DNA from 2 places in the Pradoshia sp. Z5_111 genome. Region 2 is predicted to be linked to the other one. Evidence: a T-box and tRNA genes for the amino acid it is inferred to sense, from the RefSeq annotation. Region 2 holds a T-box; the other holds one or more tRNA genes.
The links. A T-box is a leader RNA that pairs with one kind of tRNA and senses whether it is charged. The one in region 2 lies ahead of AC4D4A_RS14355 (valine--tRNA ligase), so its partner is inferred to be a tRNA-Val.

Region 1 (9,454 bases), on a different contig from region 2:
TCCAGTCCATTCGGCAATTTACGAACAAACTGGGCGGCTGCAGCAAATTCAAGCGCTTCCCATAAATCCTCCTCTTTTGCTTCTGGACAAATTAACATAAAATTATCCCGGATACTTCCATTAAACAGGAATGGGTCCTGTGGGACATAGCTGATGTTTTGCCTGAATAAGTATCTGTTCTCTTCATTTACTTCAATATCACCAATAAAAATTTTGCCTTCATTTGCTATTAATAGACCCATTAACAAATCTATTAATGTACTTTTGCCAGCCCCGGATCGTCCGACAATGGCTGTCGTAGATTGAAACGGGATCGTGAGATTGATATTTTTTAATGCATAGGTCTCCGATTCTGCCTGATAGCGATAGGAGACATTTTGACAAGTAAGATCCCCTTCAATATGAAAGAACTTCCCTTGTTCTGCAGGGGATTCACTGGAAGACCGACTATCCTCCATCAGCTTTATTAATGAGTCAAAGGCAGGAAGGGCTGATGCAATTTGTTCCATACTATACTGAATCGCTGTAAACCTTGGCCATAATCTCGAAAAAATTAAAACAATCACTAGCAATTCTTCAGGTGCAGAATGAAACAGATTAAGAGATAAATAGATAAAAAGGGCAACTAGCAAAGCCTGTGAGGATTTATAAAAAAATTGAGATTGTGCCTGTACATTTGCATTCTGCATGCGTTCATGTGTATATCGGTCATTGAAATCGCTTAGCCAGTTATTCATCGTATGTTCCAATGAATTACTTTTAATTTCCTTCATACCATTCAAATGATCGGATATCGCACCATAATAGGATCTGGCGACTTCTGTTGTCTGATTTCCAATTGCTTCTGACTTTTTAATATATCTTCTCGAAAACAGACCCAACACGGCCCCGCAGCATAATACGAAAAATGTAATTTCAGGAGACAACCACAATGCAATTCCAATTTGAATAATCGTAAAAACGACAGAGGTAGCCAGAAGTAAAAACTGACTGATGCCCACGCTCACCCTGTTCAATTCATCCGTTAAGCTGTTCAATAAATCAGAACGTCGCTTCTTCAAAAAAAACAACCAGTCAGCCCAAAGCAAGGACTGATATATTTTTGATCTCATATGATTGGTATATCCCACGTAGATCATTCTGTTTTGAATCGTTAATTTCTTTTGAATCCAGTTCTGTCCTGTAATAATTAGTACGTATATAACTAAAATAATCGCCAATCCAATGAAGACAGGAATCTCATCAACAACTGAAAATAGTTCACTAAAGGGCAATGACTTGCCTGATTGGCCAAGCATGCCGCTCATCTCAATGATCGGAATGAGCAGAAGAATACCAATGCTTTCTATAAAACTAACCATTACCATACCAAGTAAATTCACATATAAAATTTTACCTGAATACGTTCTTAATTCTTGGATAAATATCCATAATGATTTCACCCGTGATCTCCCCTAACTAAACGAGCTGCCTCCACATCCACAAAAACGGTCGCAGCGGAAAATATAAGAAATGAAGCGATTTTGGCAATGGCAATGTCTTGGCATCATCAATACAAGGATACAGCGCTCCGTAAAATCGAAAGGCCTTTTGCCTTCTCGTCATAATAGATTGATAGTAGTCATCAGCCCTTTTGCGAAACCGCCTCGAAAGTCTATCATCATGAATATCAATCTCGTTTATGATTAAAAACAGGGCATCTTCAGCCAACCGATACGACCGCTCCGTCACATGGCCGTAAAGCGGAAGCTTCGTGTCTAACAATTCTTCTGCCAACAATCCAACCTGACCAGCGATATGTGAAACCTGATAGCGTTGCTTCATCTTTTTAATCAATCGCCAATCTGTGATTTGCTTCGACAGATCAGCCAGATCAATCAGCCAGCGTAACCGGAACCAACCGTGCCGGGCTCCATGTAACAATAAAAATAAGTAGAGATCTTCTGTACCAAGTAAATACGTTGTTTTTTTTGTCAAAGTACTGATTTGCTTCCGATTCCATAACTGATCAAAGCTTGGCTCTTTTGCCCCGCCCGGATGCAGCTTCCAATGAAGCTCTACCTTTTGTAAGGTATCGGGATGCATATATTCCACATGATGGTTTTTCCATTTCCAATCCCCTAAAACAGAACGTTTATATTCATCTCTTTCATATCCTCTTTCGATCAGGATGGCATCTGCCTTTTTAAAATCCTTAAGGGAAATTAACACATCAAGGTCATTGGATGTACGCATTGTTAAATTCCCATAGAGCTGATGTGCAAGCGCAGGCCCCTTCAGAAACAAGCAACGAATCTCCTGTTTTTGAAAACAATCTGATAAACGTTCCATTTCTGCACTCATTTTCATCATTTGAAAGGTATTCTGTTGATAAAGGCCTCTAAGCTTCGCCAGTATTTCCCGAGGAATTTCCTTACCGAACCCATCATTCAATTTTTTATAAATCATCGGATACAATCTGTGCTGTTTCACAACCTCCAGAAATACATACCAATTGATTGAACTGTTTAATAAAATTTTTACGGAGTCCCTTTCATTTTTAATCAAGGCGAGCATTAGGTTCAGCTCTTTGGAAAAACCGGTCACGTGCAAAGGTTGTCTATCCATCATTTTTCCTCCTTCTGATCCCCCATTCTTTTCGCGAAGGTTCCCACTACTGTGTATCCTTCCTTCCCATTGGCTCCAGTCACAAAATATAATCCACTCCGCAGCCAGGCATGAGCCTTCATCTTTCCATCTTTATCTCTTGCTGTTGCCATATAAAGAGTACTTTCAATGCCACGCCGCTCAAGCATTCTCATTCCTGCAATCGCCATAACAAGACATTTACTTTCCCAAAACGTATATCTGCTCATCGTCTCCAAGCTTTTGGACACTGACTCCAGGATTTCAGCATGGGCTGGCACATAGGTTAATGGTGTCTCTTCCATTTTTCTGCCCAATTTAGGCGCAATTTTTGAAAAGGGCAAACTCTTTTGTATCCTGGCTACTCCTAAGGAACAATAAGCTTCTACATACATCATGAAGGTTTTACTATCTAAGGACAGTAAGGTTCGAGCTTTCTGAATGAGGTTCATAAACAAAACTCCTTAGGAAGTAATGGTTTAGTCAATTAATTCTTCTTTTTTCAACATATCCAGGAATGAACGAACCTGACTTTCACATTCTTCAGGGCTAACATCATACTCATTTGTTAACCGATCCACAAGCTCATTGATAGACTTAGGTTCATTCATCAGTTCCCAGATTAAGCCTCCAACTTCACCAAGATTATAATATTTACCATTATGGACGCTTAGCATCACTTTCTCCCCGTCCATATCACTGACTACATTGCCATCCTTTTGGACATATTTCCTAGCATCGATCATTTCTGTTTGGTTGCTCATTGTTTACTCCCCTTCCCCGTTTCGGTTACCTCTTTAATTATTTTGACTAAATCATGAACCGTAAATGTTGAAATTGGTCGCTTCAGCTGATAGATTGCCAGTTGATTACTTAATTCAGCGGAACGCCTGAAATGCCAATCCATTAAGCCAAGCGGCTTCAAAAAAAGATTACGATACGTGTGCTTATACAAGGTATGAAGACGTTCCAGCCCTTTAACGGGAGTAATGCCAATCGTATTCGTATCAACTGGCAACAGTTCAATGACCCCTGCGAGCGGAACAGATTTTTGGAGAAAACTTTTCCCTACAGGTACTGAAAATTTCGTTTCTCTTCCATATAAAGGTTGATAATTCGAGGATTTCATTCCAAAATGATCCAATGATTCCTGCCATAGCTTTTGAGATGGATAGGATGGAATGACCATGGGTCGATCCCCGGTAAAACATATTGGAATAACATCATCACTTAACAGTTTATATCCCTGATTCATGAAGGCTGAAGCAAGTGTTGATTTTCCGGCACCTGACTCGCCAACAATGGCATACGCTTCACCATCCAATACGATGGCACTTCCATGGAAAGGCAACAATTGATGCTGCATCAGAATAACTCCCATGCATGTCCCCAATACATAGAGCCTAATTTCATCTTCATCTGAATCAAGATGTGGTGAAATGCTGATTGTTTTACCAGAATCAACCGCAAAGATGGCTACCTGATCAATTTCAAATAAAACACGATTGTCTTGAACCCAGTATCCTTTTTCTTTTTCCTGAGCACAGTTCCATTCATCTGCTAAATGTTCATATTTTATGACGATATCTAATGGAGATTTTGATTCTTCAATCTGAATTAACTCTGGCAGCTTCATCTCACTTGAGATTGTAAATCCAAACGCTTGGTACACCATCTGTTTCAATGCCTGAACCAACTTCATCACTCCAATTTTTAAAAAAGCCCTTATACGATAAATTTGTATAAGGGCTTTTTCCTTTTCTGTACAATCAGCTTCCTCTTTTACCGCCGTATACTTCTCCACCATCAAAAGTCATTTTTACATCAAGAACCTCAAGATTTGGTTTTTGCCATTCTTTTTTCATTCCTTCACCCCCTTATGTATATGTTCTTTATTTAGAACAACTAGAGCGAAATAGGGCCCATGTCATCCTAATATTGTATTGAATTACATCTCTATGTTAAAGATATAATCCAAATTACAATCTGTTCTTTCAAACTTCTCCATATAATTCATAGATCAATAGTCACGAGTTCTTTATAGAGAACTAATGTATACTAAAAATATCATCTTTAGTAAATTCTGTCAAACAAATTAACAGAAAAATTTTATAATTTTTAATATATACAAAAATACCAACCGAATGACAAAAATTGCGTTCAAATTCAGCAATTATTAGACAGATCTTGGTGATAATAACTTCAAGCTTTAATCTGAAGTGTTTATGAGGATTAGGTGTGGATAGAGATTAAGTTCCTCCCCTAAATTTAAAGGATCACTTTGTGTCCCTATATGGAAGAAAGATCCTGCAACAAAAATTCATCTTGACTTTAACTGACTTACCCTTTATATTAAATATTGTTAATTACATAGTATTGTGATTCCGTAGCTCAGCTGGGAGAGCACCACCTTGACAGGGTGGGGGTCGCTGGTTCGAACCCAGTCGGGATCATACTTTTCGAGAAGGCTTAAGCCCATGTGTATCAAGGGTTTGAGCCTTTTTTGTTTTCCGGTTGAAGTCTCATCCTCTTGTAACTAGCCAAGTACCTTTATCAGGCTCTACTAGGTCATAGAATTCTTGAAGAGCCATACAGGTTTCATACTCGCTATAATTGACTCCGTTTAAAGGATTAGAGTATTTTTCCATTACCATCAATCTTCTTCTATTTCATAAATCAACCCTTTAATTGCATTGATTTTAGCTATTTCATTTTTATCTGATGTCATTACATAGCACTCTGATTCATGAGAATTAGTTGCCAGCCAGTCCTCTCCTTTTTTAAAAAATGATAAATCTTCAGGGAAGTTAGGAAAAAAAAAACAACTAAATAGAGAATTGGATAGTTCCAAAACTGTTTTTTCAGCATGTTCATCTGTGGAAAAATAGTATACTTTTGCAGTTTGATTATCTCCTATAATGTTACTTGCCCATTCAGATTTCTCTTTCATAAGCTTAAATGATGGATCAAACTTTCGTAGAATGGGGGCAAACTTAGTTAAGTCTCCCATATCCTTTCTAAGAACTAAATGCCAATTCAATAAGCTCACGGTATGTATTTCCAGACGGATTCTTTGTAATTTTGAACATAGATATTACCCCTCACTATTTTTTGAAAAGAAGAATATACCTAACCCCTTCTTCCATTTATTTAACCACATATTTACATTAAATTTCACTACTTCTCTATGATTCTTAACTAGTTGTTATACACTGGTGATTCTCTCAAAGAATCAGTTTATTAGTAATATTTTGTCTCTATACAAAACAATTAAACAGAAGGTAAAGTTAATATATAACCTTTCTTTTTTGATACATACTTATAAAACAAATTTCCAATATAGCTGCTATCCTATTTAAAACCTATAGGAAAGAAGGAATGAAAGATGGAGAAGCTAGAAGTGATAGTGGAAATGAAAGAGGGAAATCTGATTCGTCTCTATGCCAATAAAGTATACGATACTTTAGGAAAGATCTATCACGGTGATATCTTTACGACAAAATGTGAATTGTTAAAGCATTACCCCGATTGCGAAGTGATGAGTGGATATGGGTTAGCAGACCCGCAAACCAACCTTTTAATCTCAGGAATGAATGATTGGTTTGATACCATCGAAGAAGCGGTGACTACACTCCAAGCATTACATCACAAACAAGAGCTGGATGCTTTATATGAGTTAACAGCAAGCTATTATAGCCTGCTTAAATCAAACACTAATTTAGCAAGAATAATAGACGAACTGGACAATCGTGATGCAACATCATTCCCCGAAAAAGTAATCTCATTATATATGATTACAGGTTTCGCGAATGATTGGTTCCCAGATGAAATCGCAGAAGATAAACGGCAAGAGGTCAAGAATGTACTAGACCAAGCATATGCGAAATGCTCAAACATTGTAATGGCACACCAACAAGCAAAGAAAGCCCTAATGATGATCACGGCAACAGAATACCTGTTTCAACGCAGAATATTTCATTCTAAACATTAAAGAAAGCAACTACAAATTATAATGTAGTTGCTTTTTTTGCGTTGTATCTCATTTAAAAGATGTTTATCCCTTCTTCTGCATTTCGAAGGTTTCTATAATTTTCATTTACATAAGTAGTTTCATTAAATAACCTAAGAAAATACCCACAATCGCGAAATCGGTATCGCCAAATGTTGTACCTTCAAAACCTAAGTCTCCTAACACCGGTAATAATAATGCTGGCAGGAAGCTGATTAGAATACCGTTAACAAATGCACCTAACATAGCTCCTCTTCTTCCGCCGGTAGCGTTTCCGAATACACCAGCTGTTGCTCCGCAGAAGAAGTGTGGAACTAGACCGGGAACAATTACTGTCAAGCCAAATAGCGGAAGTAAAAACATACTGATAATACCTCCGAGAAAGCTAAAAATAAAACCGATAATGACTGCATTAGGGGCGAAAGGGAAAACCACTGGTACATCTAATGCCGGTTTAGCATAAGGCACAACTTTGTCCGCTACCCCTTTGAAGGCAGGAATGATTTCCGCTAATAATAATCGAACACCCGCTAAAATAATATAAACACCTGCAGCAAACGTGATTGCTTGGATAATGCAAAACACAATAAAGTTTTGACCGCCGCTTAACTCATTTTCAATATAAGCTGGACCAGCAGCAATCGCAACGATAAAGAACATAACTAACATAGTTAAAGAGATTGCGACGGATGTATCTCTAAGGAATCCTAAACTTCTTGGTACTCGTATCGCTTCTGTTGACTGTGCTCTATTCCCCGCTCCTTTACCTACCATTCCAGCAACCCAATATCCGAATGAACCAAAGTGACCGATTGCAATCTCATCATTACCTGTAATCCTTCTAACAAATGGCTGTAGAAGGGCTGGACTTAAAACCATTAATAATCCTAGAATAATAGAGCCAATTATAATTAATCCTGCTCCATCCAGTCCGCCTGTTGATAATACGACTGCTAACAAACAGGCCATAAACATAATATGGTGTCCTGTTAAGAATATATATTTAAAAGGAGTGAAGCGAGCTAAGAGGATATTAACAATCATACCTAACAGCATGATTAGAGCTGTTTCCATACCAAAAGCATTTTGAGCCATCGCCACGATCGCTTCGTTGTTCGGGATAACACCATCAATATCGAAGCCCTTCTCAAGCATTTTCCCAAAAAAATTGAGTGAACCCGTTATGACAGCTGCTCCAGCACCAATAATCAGGAAGCCCATAATTGTCTTCAATGTTCCAGATACAACCTCAGTAGCTGGTCTTTTCTGCAGTAATAAACCGATCAGAGCAAATAATCCAACCAAAATCGCTGGGGTGCTTAATATATCTACAATCAAATCCATTTTATATTTCCTCCAGGTGTTTTTCTAAAACAGCTTTGATTTCTTCGACGTTGAATAAATTCATGAGCGGAATGACTTTTCTGCCGTTTCCCTCTAACTGTTCCATGATTTCAGGTGAACCAATATAGTAATCTACTGTCTCCGCCCTGGCGGATGTTAAATCGGTATGCCCTACCTCTGCCTCCCTGTTCATTTCACGCAAAGCTTTCTTTACATTCATTTCTGCAATAAAACTGCTTCCTAACCCGTTTCCACAGACAACTAATATTTTCATCATGCTGCCTCCTATTGTATAAATGAAAATAATTGCTTTAAAAATTCATCCTTGGATTTGGAATGGATCAGTTGATTCACATTCGTTTCATCACCTAAGACAGCTGCCAATTCAGATAGTGCTTCCAAATGTGAGTGCTCATCCACTGCTGCCAGTACAATGATTAGCTGAACCTTATGATGCTCTTTATCCGAAAACCATACGGGTTCTTTCATGACAAGAATGTTTAATCCTATCTGTTTAACACCAAATTCAGGTCTTGCATGAGGCAAAGCAATGTTTGGGCCAAGTACATAATAAGGACCTAGTTCCTTCGTAGTACTGATTATTTTATCTACATACGTCTGTTCAATAGAATCATTTTCTATCAAAGGAGCAGCCGCTAATCGAATAGCTTCTTCCCATGTATTCAAATGATTCTTGAACTGGATTAGCTGTGTATTCAGAATCTGATTTAACAAGACCCACCCTCTCTCTAAACTTTTCTTCATTTATAATTCATTCATATAAATCTACTTGTAGATTTATTCCCTCTATCTTTTTGAAATTTATTTTTAGGACATCATGTTAATACTCCATATTAATCATCTACTTCCTGAAAATTAACGATAATGCAGACATAAGTTTCATCTTGTTCTTTCAAATGTCTTGGGAAAATAGCGAATGGTATTTTTGCTTCATAAATAAAAAAAGCCAGTCTTAGACCAGCTTTTATTTAAATGATATTCATATTATTAATAGTTTACTACTTAGCAAAAATGCTTATTCTACTTCTCCTTCAAAACGAATCAATGGGCAAGTAGTCCAATCATAGTTCTGCACTTCTTCCCACGTTTTAAAATAAGCTTGCAATGATTCTGTGATCATTAAGTTGCAATATTCTTCTTTCTCGTGGAAGACAAAGATAGGTTTACCAATTGAATAAGCTAACCCAATCTCAAACATTGTCCCAGAATCCGTTTCATCATATATCGCGAAAATGAGATCTGCATCTTTTACATGGTCTACATCATTCTTAAAAACTACATCTCTCCAAGGCTGTGTATTATACACATATTCTTTAAATTGATGCTCTCTAGGACTAAATACGTCAAAGCCCATACCTCGCAAAACTTCTTCTGCTTTGGAAAGTCGTCGTGCCTGATTATCGTTAAACCAACCACTTGCTAAATAAATCTTCTTGCCTTTTAAATTCATGTTGT
Region 2 (9,454 bases):
ATCTTTCGCCTTCAATGAAAGCTTGATTTTTTTGCTGAGCGGCGTGTTCACTTCTGCGCGGATATTACGTACTGTACGAATGATTTCAACAAGCAATTTCATTTCATCTGAAGCTTTTTCATCCGTTAAGTCCGGATTTACAACAGGCCAAGAAGCTGTTGTGATGGACTCTCCTTGGTGAGGAAGGTTCTGCCAAATTTCTTCCGTGATGAATGGCATAAACGGATGTAATAATCGCATCGTTTGATCCAATACGTACGCAAGGATAGAACGTGTTGTAAGTTTAGCTTCCTCGTCCTCGCCATACAGAGGGAGCTTCGCCATTTCAATATACCAATCACAGAAATCATCCCAAATGAAGTTGTATAATGCACGGCCAACTTCACCGAATTCATATTTATCTGCCAGTCTTGTTACAGTTTCAATCGTTTCGTTTAAACGAGTTAAAATCCATTTATCCGCAACTGATTTTTCGCCTGTTAAATCAATCTCTTCATATTTCAGCCCATTCATATTCATCAAGCAGAAACGGGATGCATTCCAAATTTTATTGGCAAAGTTCCAAACAGATTCTACTTTTTCATAGCTGAAACGTAAATCCTGACCTGGTGAGCTTCCAGTTGTTAAGAAATATCTTAGTGAATCCGCACCATATTTCTCAATAACCTCCATTGGATCTACACCATTACCAAGAGATTTACTCATTTTCTTGCCATGCTCATCACGTACAAGTCCATGAATCAATACATCCTTGAATGGACGCTCTCCAGTGAATTCAAGTCCCTGGAAGATCATTCTTGATACCCAGAAGAAAATAATATCGTATCCAGTCACAAGAGCTGCTGTTGGATAATAACGTTTAAAGTCTTCTGAATCTGTATCAGGCCAGCCCATTGTGGAAAACGGCCATAGCGCAGAACTGAACCATGTATCCAATACATCTGTATCCTGTGTCCAGTTTTCGATATCTGCAGGATCTTCCATTCCTACATATACCTCGCCTGTTTCCTTATGGTACCAAGCCGGAATGCGATGACCCCACCAAAGCTGTCTGGAGATACACCAATCATGGATATTATCCATCCAATTCAAATATGTTTTCTCAAAGCGCTCCGGTACGAATTCTACTTTACCTTCAGTGGATTGCATTTCGATTGCACGCTCTGCTAATGGTCCCATTTTAACAAACCATTGTGTAGATAAATAAGGCTCTACAACAGATCCGCTTCTTTCAGAATGTCCAACCTGATGGATGTGCTCTTCAATTTTGAACAACACTCCCTGATCCTGAAGATCCTTCACAATTTGCTTACGGCAATCGAAACGGTCCATACCTTCATATTTACCAGCCTTTGCGTTCATCGTTCCATCTTCATTCATAACTAGAATGCGTTCAAGATTGTGACGATTACCTACCTCGAAGTCATTAGGATCATGTGCTGGTGTAATTTTTACAACACCGGAACCAAAGTCCATCTCTACATAATCATCGCCAACAATCGGAATTTCTCTTCCTACGATTGGCAGGATAACCGTTTTTCCAATCAGATGCTTATAACGGTCATCTTCCGGATGAACAGCAACTGCTGTATCGCCAAGCATTGTTTCCGGACGAGTTGTCGCAACTTCAATATGTCCGCTGCCATCTGCTAGTGGGTAGCGCATATGATAAAAAGCACCCTTAACCTCTTTATGAATTACTTCAATATCAGAGATTGCTGTTTTTGTGCTTGGATCCCAGTTAATAATATATTCACCGCGGTAAATAAGCCCTTTTTCATAAAGTTTTACAAACACTTCACGAACAGCTTTTGAAAGTCCTTCATCCAGAGTAAAGCGTTCACGCGAATAATCAAGGCCCAAACCTAGTTTTGCCCATTGTTCACGGATATGAGATGCATACTCTTCTTTCCATTTCCATGTTTCTTCAACAAATTTCTCACGTCCCAAATCATAACGTGATACCCCTTGATTGCGCAGTTTTTCTTCTACCTTCGCTTGAGTTGCAATTCCCGCATGGTCCATACCTGGCAGCCATAATACATCATAACCCTGCATTCTCTTCATTCTTGTCAAAATATCCTGAAGTGCAGTATCCCATGCATGACCTAAATGCAGTTTTCCCGTTACGTTTGGGGGAGGAATTACGATCGTATAAGGTTCTTTTTGTTTATCCTGTCCCGCTTCAAAGAATTTACCCTTTAACCACCAATCATAGCGCCCTTTTTCGATTGATTGAGGATCGTATTTGGTTGGCATACCAATATCCGTTTGTTGCTCCATTTTTCATTCTCCTTTACTTTCATAATTGGTGAAAAACGCAATAAAAAAACCGCTTCATCCTCTATATAAAAAGGACGAAACGGTATGTCTCGCGGTACCACCTTTGTTCCAATACAAATAACTATTGTATCGGCACTTCATTTCGTTAACGGCTCTTCACCGGTTATCCGCTACTACCTGACGTTCACGGAAACAGCTCCTGGGCGACCTTCTGCGATTACGGTTACTGAAGGAATCTTACAGCCGATGGATTCCTCTCTCTTACAGTCTTAATCACATACTCTTCCCATTCAAAGCTTTTCATTGTTATTTTGGTTTCTCATAATCGGAAATCATTTTTTAATACTGTTATCATACATAAGTATGCATCTACTCGTCAATCATTGTTTCCCATTTTTCTTTATTTTATTCAAGCCTATATCCAAGGTGCCATCGTCAAATCTCAATCTTAGGCGCCTTAAATAATGCTGTACAGACACCCATTCAGGGGTATTTTTATATTCTATCATAAAGGGGGAATTTACATGCGAAAAAAGGTAACTCAATACAATATGCCTCCGTGGATTCGAAATACAAGAAATGTCTTACAGCAATTCTCCATTCCCTTTGCCGTTTTTCAAGGAATCCGGACATTCTTTTTTCCGACCACTTTTGATTTATTTCTGCTATTTTTACTGATTGGCCTTGCTTTAGCCTTCCACTTTGATATTCTGTAATCTTTTATAGCTATTCATTTAGACCAGGTAAGTTTGCCTGGTTTTTGTTTGATACAATTATGTTGATGCCGTATCTTTTATTTCTCTTCCTTCGCCTTTTTGCTTTCTTCTATTTGTTCCATCCTCATGATGATATATTCAATGTTTTTTAATAACCAATACTGCCTTTGGAATCTTCGGCAAAATTGAATTTCATCCTGTTTGCCTTTTTTTCTGGAGTATTGTTCTACTACCTTGATACAATTAGCCGGATAGGCTAAATAGGATAAGAATAAACGCAGCTCACCCTCCTTGAAGGGAAAATACTTCAGATAAAGATAGATCCACTCAACTATTTCTTCACCCTGGATTGGATAAGTTTTTAACTGCTTAACGACAAAAGGCAATAAGTCGAAATAGGCAGGTGCGGTTTTACTCTGTTCAAAATTGATAAAATGTCCATAACCATTTTCACTATATAAGAAATGATGAATTGAAATATTTCCATGCGTCACCACACTGCGTACTTTTTCTTCTTCCTTTGTTAGGTCAAACCACTCCTTCAGTTTATTTAAGGAATACGTTAGAGCCTGAGACAAGTCATAAAAGCACATACTAAACAATTGCTCAAACGGAGACATATACCACTTCTTTTCGATGGTTGTTACCATTTCACGAATAAATTCCTTTTGCTCCTCCCACTCCTTGACTGTTTTTTCATAATGCTCTTCCCGTTCCTCTTTAGTAATGTTGATTTCCTTGCCAGATAGCGTATGCATTCTTGCCAGTTCCCTGAACATCTGCTGGTGTCGTTCTGCCCGTTCCTCGATATGTTCATCCGGCAGCCAAGGCATAAGGTAACTGATTTTATCATGAGTTAATACTCCATATCTGCCATCAACTGTTGGAAAGATCGGAACAATTCGGTTATATCCATTTTGATATAGGTTCTGCACATTTTTGATAAAATCAATGCCTTTGGTTGCCAGGATGGTTTTAATCGCGAATACACCATTGTTCGTATATACTTTTTTTACTTTTCCAAAATCCTCGTAAAATTCAAGTTCCAATTGATAGTTTCTTAGTAACTCAGATATCCACTCCTGATCTTTTCTTAACATTCCTATGGCACCCTTTCTGTATGTGCCCTTTTTGGAAACCAATGAAATCTATTTCAGTTGTCCTATACGTCATTAATTTTTGTGAGCTATGCAACCATGCTTCTCACAGCCAAAACCGCATTGTAGTATTCCTATTAAAAAAGCAGAGCATATAATGCTGTGCTCTGCTGTTAACTAAACCTATTATTTATAAGAAGCAGCAGCTTCAGGAATATAAATTACCTGACCAGCTTTAAGATCGGATGTTAATTCCAGCCCGTTTATTCTCGCGATATGCTGAACGCTTGTTTTATATCGATCTGCCAGAACATCAATATTTTCTCCATTTTGTACAATACAGACTCTGACTTTTGATTGTTGTGATTCTTCCTCCTCTGTAAATAGATCATATAACAAAGATTTGGATTTACCCTCAATTTGACCTTCGTTCTCATTCTCTCTTTTAGAATTAGACGATTGGTACTTTTTCTCTACATACTGATTGGATGCTTGTTCCTTTTTCTGTTGACGTCCATGAGAAACATTTGTTTCCCGTTCTACCGCAGCTTTATTCAAATCTGGTGCTACATTCGGTTGATATTGATGCGGCTGTACTCTGTCATATTCAGGACTTTCCTCTTTTTCATATTCAGAACTATCCTCTTTTTCATATTCAGAACTATCCTCTTTTTCATATTCGACAGTATAAGGTACGACTTCCATTAATTCTGGAGGACCCTCATCATACCTATTATCATATGGAATGGAAAAAGAGTGGTTTTCATCCTTTTGCTTTTCTCTGTCAACTAATTGATCCTGTTCAAAAGCAAAAGGGCTGTAGTCCTTGTCTGTATAATCTGACTCATCATTCGGCTGCGTTTCTTCATCATCCGCTGGTTGATGCTGCCGGGGTGATAATTTAGTTTCAACATAAAAATGGTCATCCTGGTTATGATTACTCTCTATATAAGAAGTTGGGTTCTTGAGATAAATTTCAGTCGAATCTACCAAGTCATCCGGCTCCTGATCCTCATCCTCAGAATTTTCCCGATATAAATGCACCTCTATCTGTTCTTCCTCGTGCTCATTATGGACTTGCGCCTGAATAGTAATCTCCTCTGCTGACTCCTCGAAATCCTCGTTGGTTTTATTCCATGGATGAGTTTGATGCTCTTGCTGAAATCGCTCGGAAGTATCATTTTGATAGTTTGAAGTCTCTTCTCGTTCCTCTGTCTCTGTCACTTGGGACTGCTCTTCAGGCAAGCTCTCGTAAACTCCACCAATCCATAAATCTGCTCTAATTTGCAGATATCCCTTTTCTGGCAGCTTATAATCAAAGGTATGCACACCTATATTAAGCTCATCCATTTCCCGAACTCTTTCTGCAGGAATTGTTATATCCACAGGAAATTGCTGATGGAATTCAAATAACTGATGCTCCCTTTGTTCGATTACAGAAACATAGCGCCGAAACGGATCTTCTGCTCCTTCTTCCTGTCCTGTTGCCTCAGTGGCTTTATATTCCCCCATTAAATCCAGAGTCCCTTTAAGAATGACATACTGTTCAACTTGATGAGCTGAAACATTTGGTTCAAGCGAAATGGAATACAGTTCCTCAACTTCCTGTCCCCTTTGAAACCACACACTCTCTTCTAATGAAAATCGTAATGACGATGTATGATCCTCAGACACCCAATTTCCTCCCTTCAGCCCTTTTCATCTAAATGCCATTATCAGCCTATGCTTCAGATACAGAAAATATGTGCTTTGTTAAACGTATGTTTGGAGAATAAAAAAATTCCCCCAAGTATGCTCTCGGGGGAATCTACTAATCACTTTATCTCATTCAAACTAGAGCACAGACTCTCGCCTCAAACATAGGTAGAAGCAGGAACAGTTATGAGAAAAATAAGCAACAGTAAGAAGTCTATTAGTTCAACTAATACTCCGTGTGGAATGAAAGTAATTCCTCACTGGACATTGTTTCACTTTATCGTTTAATCGCTTTAAACGCTTTTTGGGCAGCCTGTATAGTCTTTTGAATATCTTCATTACTATGTTCAACCGAAAGGAAGATTCCTTCAAATTGAGATGGTGGCAAGAATACACCATTTTCCGCCATTTCTTTATAATAATCCGCAAAAAATTGAAGATCTGATTGTTTCGCAGACTCGTAATCTTTAACCGGTTCATTAGTAAAGAAGAAGCCAATCATAGAGCCTGCTCGATTACATGTTAAAGGTACTTTGTAGGTTTCAGCTGCTTCCTTAAACCCTGCCTCTAAGAGATCTGCTTTTTTAGCAAACTCTTTATACGTATCCTCATTTAGCTGGATTAACGTTTCATAACCGGCTGTCATCGCAATCGGATTTCCTGATAATGTTCCGGCTTGATAGATAGGACCGCTTGGCGCAATTTGGCTCATAATCTCTTTTTTACCGCCGAATGCTCCTACAGGAAGTCCTCCGCCAATTACTTTTCCTAGACAAGTTAAATCTGGAGTAACATCGAAATGACCTTGCGCACATTGATAATCAACACGGAAACCAGTCATAACTTCGTCAAAGACTAATAAAGAACCGTGATTCTCAGTAATTTCTCTTAATCCCTGCAAGAAGCCTGGCTGTGGAGGGACTACCCCCATATTTCCCGCAACCGGCTCTACAATGACAGCTGCGATATCTTCGCCATATTGGTCAAAAGCAAGTTTTACACTCTCAAGATCATTGTATGGAACTGTGATGGTATTTCGCGCAACACCCTCTGGAACACCAGGGCTATCCGGCAAACCAAGTGTAGCAACGCCTGAGCCAGCTTTGATAAGCAATGAATCTCCATGTCCGTGATAACATCCTTCAAATTTAAGAATCTTATCCCGTCCTGTATATCCTCGTGCCAGACGAAGTGCGCTCATGGTTGCTTCTGTACCGGAGGAGACCATCCGTATCATTTCAATTGATGGGACACGGTCAATTACAAGCTGTGCCAATTTATTTTCCATTAAAGTTGGAGCACCAAAGCTTGTACCAGTTTCAGCAACCTTTTTAATCGCCTCTACTACCCGGTCATTTGCATGGCCAAGAATCAGCGGTCCCCAGGAAAGAACATAATCAATATATTCATTGCCATCAATATCATAGATTTTTGAACCCTTTCCTCTTTCCATAAAAATCGGATCCATATTTACGGATTTAAAAGCACGGACAGGGCTGTTTACGCCGCCCGGCAATAAATGGATGGATTCCTGGAATGCTTTCTTAGAATTTTCATATGAACGCATAAGTTGCAATCTCCTTTATATATGGAATTAATTTGATTCTTTTAACCATTTTGCTGCATCTTTTGCAAAGTAAGTAATAATTAAATCTACACCGGCACGTTTCATACCAGTCAGCATTTCCAACACAATGGCTTTTTCGTCGATCCAGCCATTTGCACCTGCTGCTTTAACCATGGAATACTCTCCACTTACATTATAAGCTACAAGAGGCAGATTTACCGTATTCTTCACATCGCGAATAATATCGAGGTAAGCAAGAGCTGGCTTCACAATGATAAAATCCGCTCCCTCCTGAACGTCTGATTCAGCTTCACGCAGGGCTTCAATACGATTGGCATAATCCATTTGATAGGATTTTCTATCACCAAATTGAGGCGCCCCGTTTGCTGCTTCACGGAATGGACCATAAAATGCGGATGCATATTTAACGGCATAGGACATGATTGGAATGTGCTGATAGCCTGACTCATCAAGACCCTGGCGTATCGCAGCTACAAATCCATCCATCATATTGGAAGGAGCAATAATATCCGCTCCTGCTTCCGCCTGGCTGACAGCTGTTTTAACCAAAAGCTCCAGACTTTCATCGTTTAAGATTTCATCATTTTTAACCATACCGCAGTGACCGTGGCTTGTATATTCACATAAACATGTATCAGCTACAACAAGAATTTCAGGATAGTTTTCTTTTACAAAACGAATCCCTTTTTGGACAATTCCATGGGTATGAAAAGCGCCTGTCCCGCATTCATCCTTATTTTCCTCATCCGGTACTCCAAAGAGAATGACAGATTTGATACCAAGTGAAGCTACTTCATCCATTTCCTCTTTCAAACGATCCATGGAAAATTGATAGATTCCTGGCATAGAAGTAACCGGGTTCTTTTCATTTGTACCTTCCGTAATAAAAATCGGATAAATAAAGTCTTCTACATGTAAATGTGTTTCACGCACAAGCGCTCTCATAGATTCATTTCTTCTTAATCTTCTGTGTCGATTAAATTCAATATTGGCCATTTTAAGGTCCTCCCCCATTACGAATAATACTGCCTTAATTCTTTCATCATTTCATCAACGGTATATTGCTCTGGACATAATGTGACAGCCACGCCAAGCTCTTCGGCTCTTTTCCTCGTGACCGGTCCGATTGCAACTGTCACTTTATCTATCAAACAGTCAAATAGATGATGTTTTTTCACGGTCTTCATAAAATGATTTACTGTCGAAGGACTCGTAAATAATAGAATATCTATCTTTTTATTTGTAAGTACATCCACTAAGGCTTGTTCACTATCTTCTGGCATACGGTTGCTGTAAATAACGGACTCTTCTGTATGTATACCTGCAGCTATCAGTCCATTAAATAGATAATCTCTCGCCAAGTCGCCCTTTATAATGAGCACAGATTCACTTGTATCCACTACTTCCAGAAACGCAGGCAAAAAAGATTCAGCTACATATTTCGGTGGGATAAAAGTAGGCCGCAGACCATGTTCCTGCAAGGCTGCTTTCGTTTTTTTACCAATGGCTGCTATTTTAGGATAGATTCCTTCAAATTTCATTTCGTTCATCATCTCACAAAACAGGTCAACACCCGGCTTGCTTGTGAAAACGATCCAGTCAAAGGATTCCAGCCTGCTCAGCTTTTCTTTTACTGATTCAAGCCTATCTGCAACAACCTTTTGAAACGAAAGAAGAGGCACCTTAATTGGTACCCCTCCATGCTCAGCAATCATGGCACACAATTGTTCGGCCTGCGATTCTTCTCTTGTTACCAATACGCCTTTACCCAAAAGAAACAAGGAATGCTTCATTTAGCTTTCCATCTCCTCTTTAACCTTTTCAATTAAAGTCTTTGCTCCACGTTCGATTAGGCGATTGGCAGCTGTTATACCTAAGCTTTCAGGATCATCTCCTGAAATTTGTTCACGATAAATGGTACGCCCATCAGGCGTTCCGACGAGTGCCTGAAATTGTAAGGTCCCTTTCTCGTCTTTATATGCAAAACCTGCAATTGGAACCTGACAGCCACCCTCCATTTTATTCAGGAAGACGCGCTCTGCTGTGACAGCTTCTTTTGTATCCTGACAAGTTAA

Region 1: it encodes a tRNA-Val, which carries the amino acid that the T-box ahead of AC4D4A_RS14355 (valine--tRNA ligase) is inferred to sense. The anticodon was not compared.

The regions. Positions count from the first base shown of each region.
Region 1 is NZ_JBZCPQ010000003.1:153,695-163,148, forward strand. It holds gene AC4D4A_RS07615 (ABC transporter ATP-binding protein) at 1-1,442, opposite strand, end outside; gene AC4D4A_RS07620 (nucleotidyltransferase domain-containing protein) at 1,459-2,607, opposite strand; gene AC4D4A_RS07625 (lasso peptide biosynthesis B2 protein) at 2,607-3,077, opposite strand; gene AC4D4A_RS07630 (lasso peptide biosynthesis PqqD family chaperone) at 3,105-3,389, opposite strand; gene AC4D4A_RS07635 (aldolase) at 3,386-4,321, opposite strand; gene AC4D4A_RS07640 (paeninodin family lasso peptide) at 4,395-4,490, opposite strand; tRNA gene AC4D4A_RS07645 (tRNA-Val) at 5,006-5,078, shown strand; gene AC4D4A_RS07650 (stage III sporulation protein AH) at 5,279-5,674, opposite strand; gene AC4D4A_RS07655 (hypothetical protein) at 6,011-6,616, shown strand; gene ulaA (PTS ascorbate transporter subunit IIC) at 6,722-7,978, opposite strand; gene AC4D4A_RS07665 (PTS sugar transporter subunit IIB) at 7,980-8,255, opposite strand; gene AC4D4A_RS07670 (PTS sugar transporter subunit IIA) at 8,264-8,713, opposite strand; gene AC4D4A_RS07675 (nucleoside 2-deoxyribosyltransferase) at 9,015-9,449, opposite strand.
Region 2 is NZ_JBZCPQ010000006.1:238,011-247,464, reverse strand. It holds gene AC4D4A_RS14355 (valine--tRNA ligase) at 1-2,283, opposite strand, end outside; T-box leader at 2,351-2,586, opposite strand; gene AC4D4A_RS14350 (YszA family small membrane protein) at 2,808-2,999, shown strand; gene ysxE (spore coat protein YsxE) at 3,077-4,099, opposite strand; gene AC4D4A_RS14340 (LysM peptidoglycan-binding domain-containing protein) at 4,283-5,770, opposite strand; gene hemL (glutamate-1-semialdehyde 2,1-aminomutase) at 6,069-7,358, opposite strand; gene hemB (porphobilinogen synthase) at 7,386-8,375, opposite strand; gene AC4D4A_RS14325 (uroporphyrinogen-III synthase) at 8,393-9,172, opposite strand; gene hemC (hydroxymethylbilane synthase) at 9,173-9,454, opposite strand, start outside.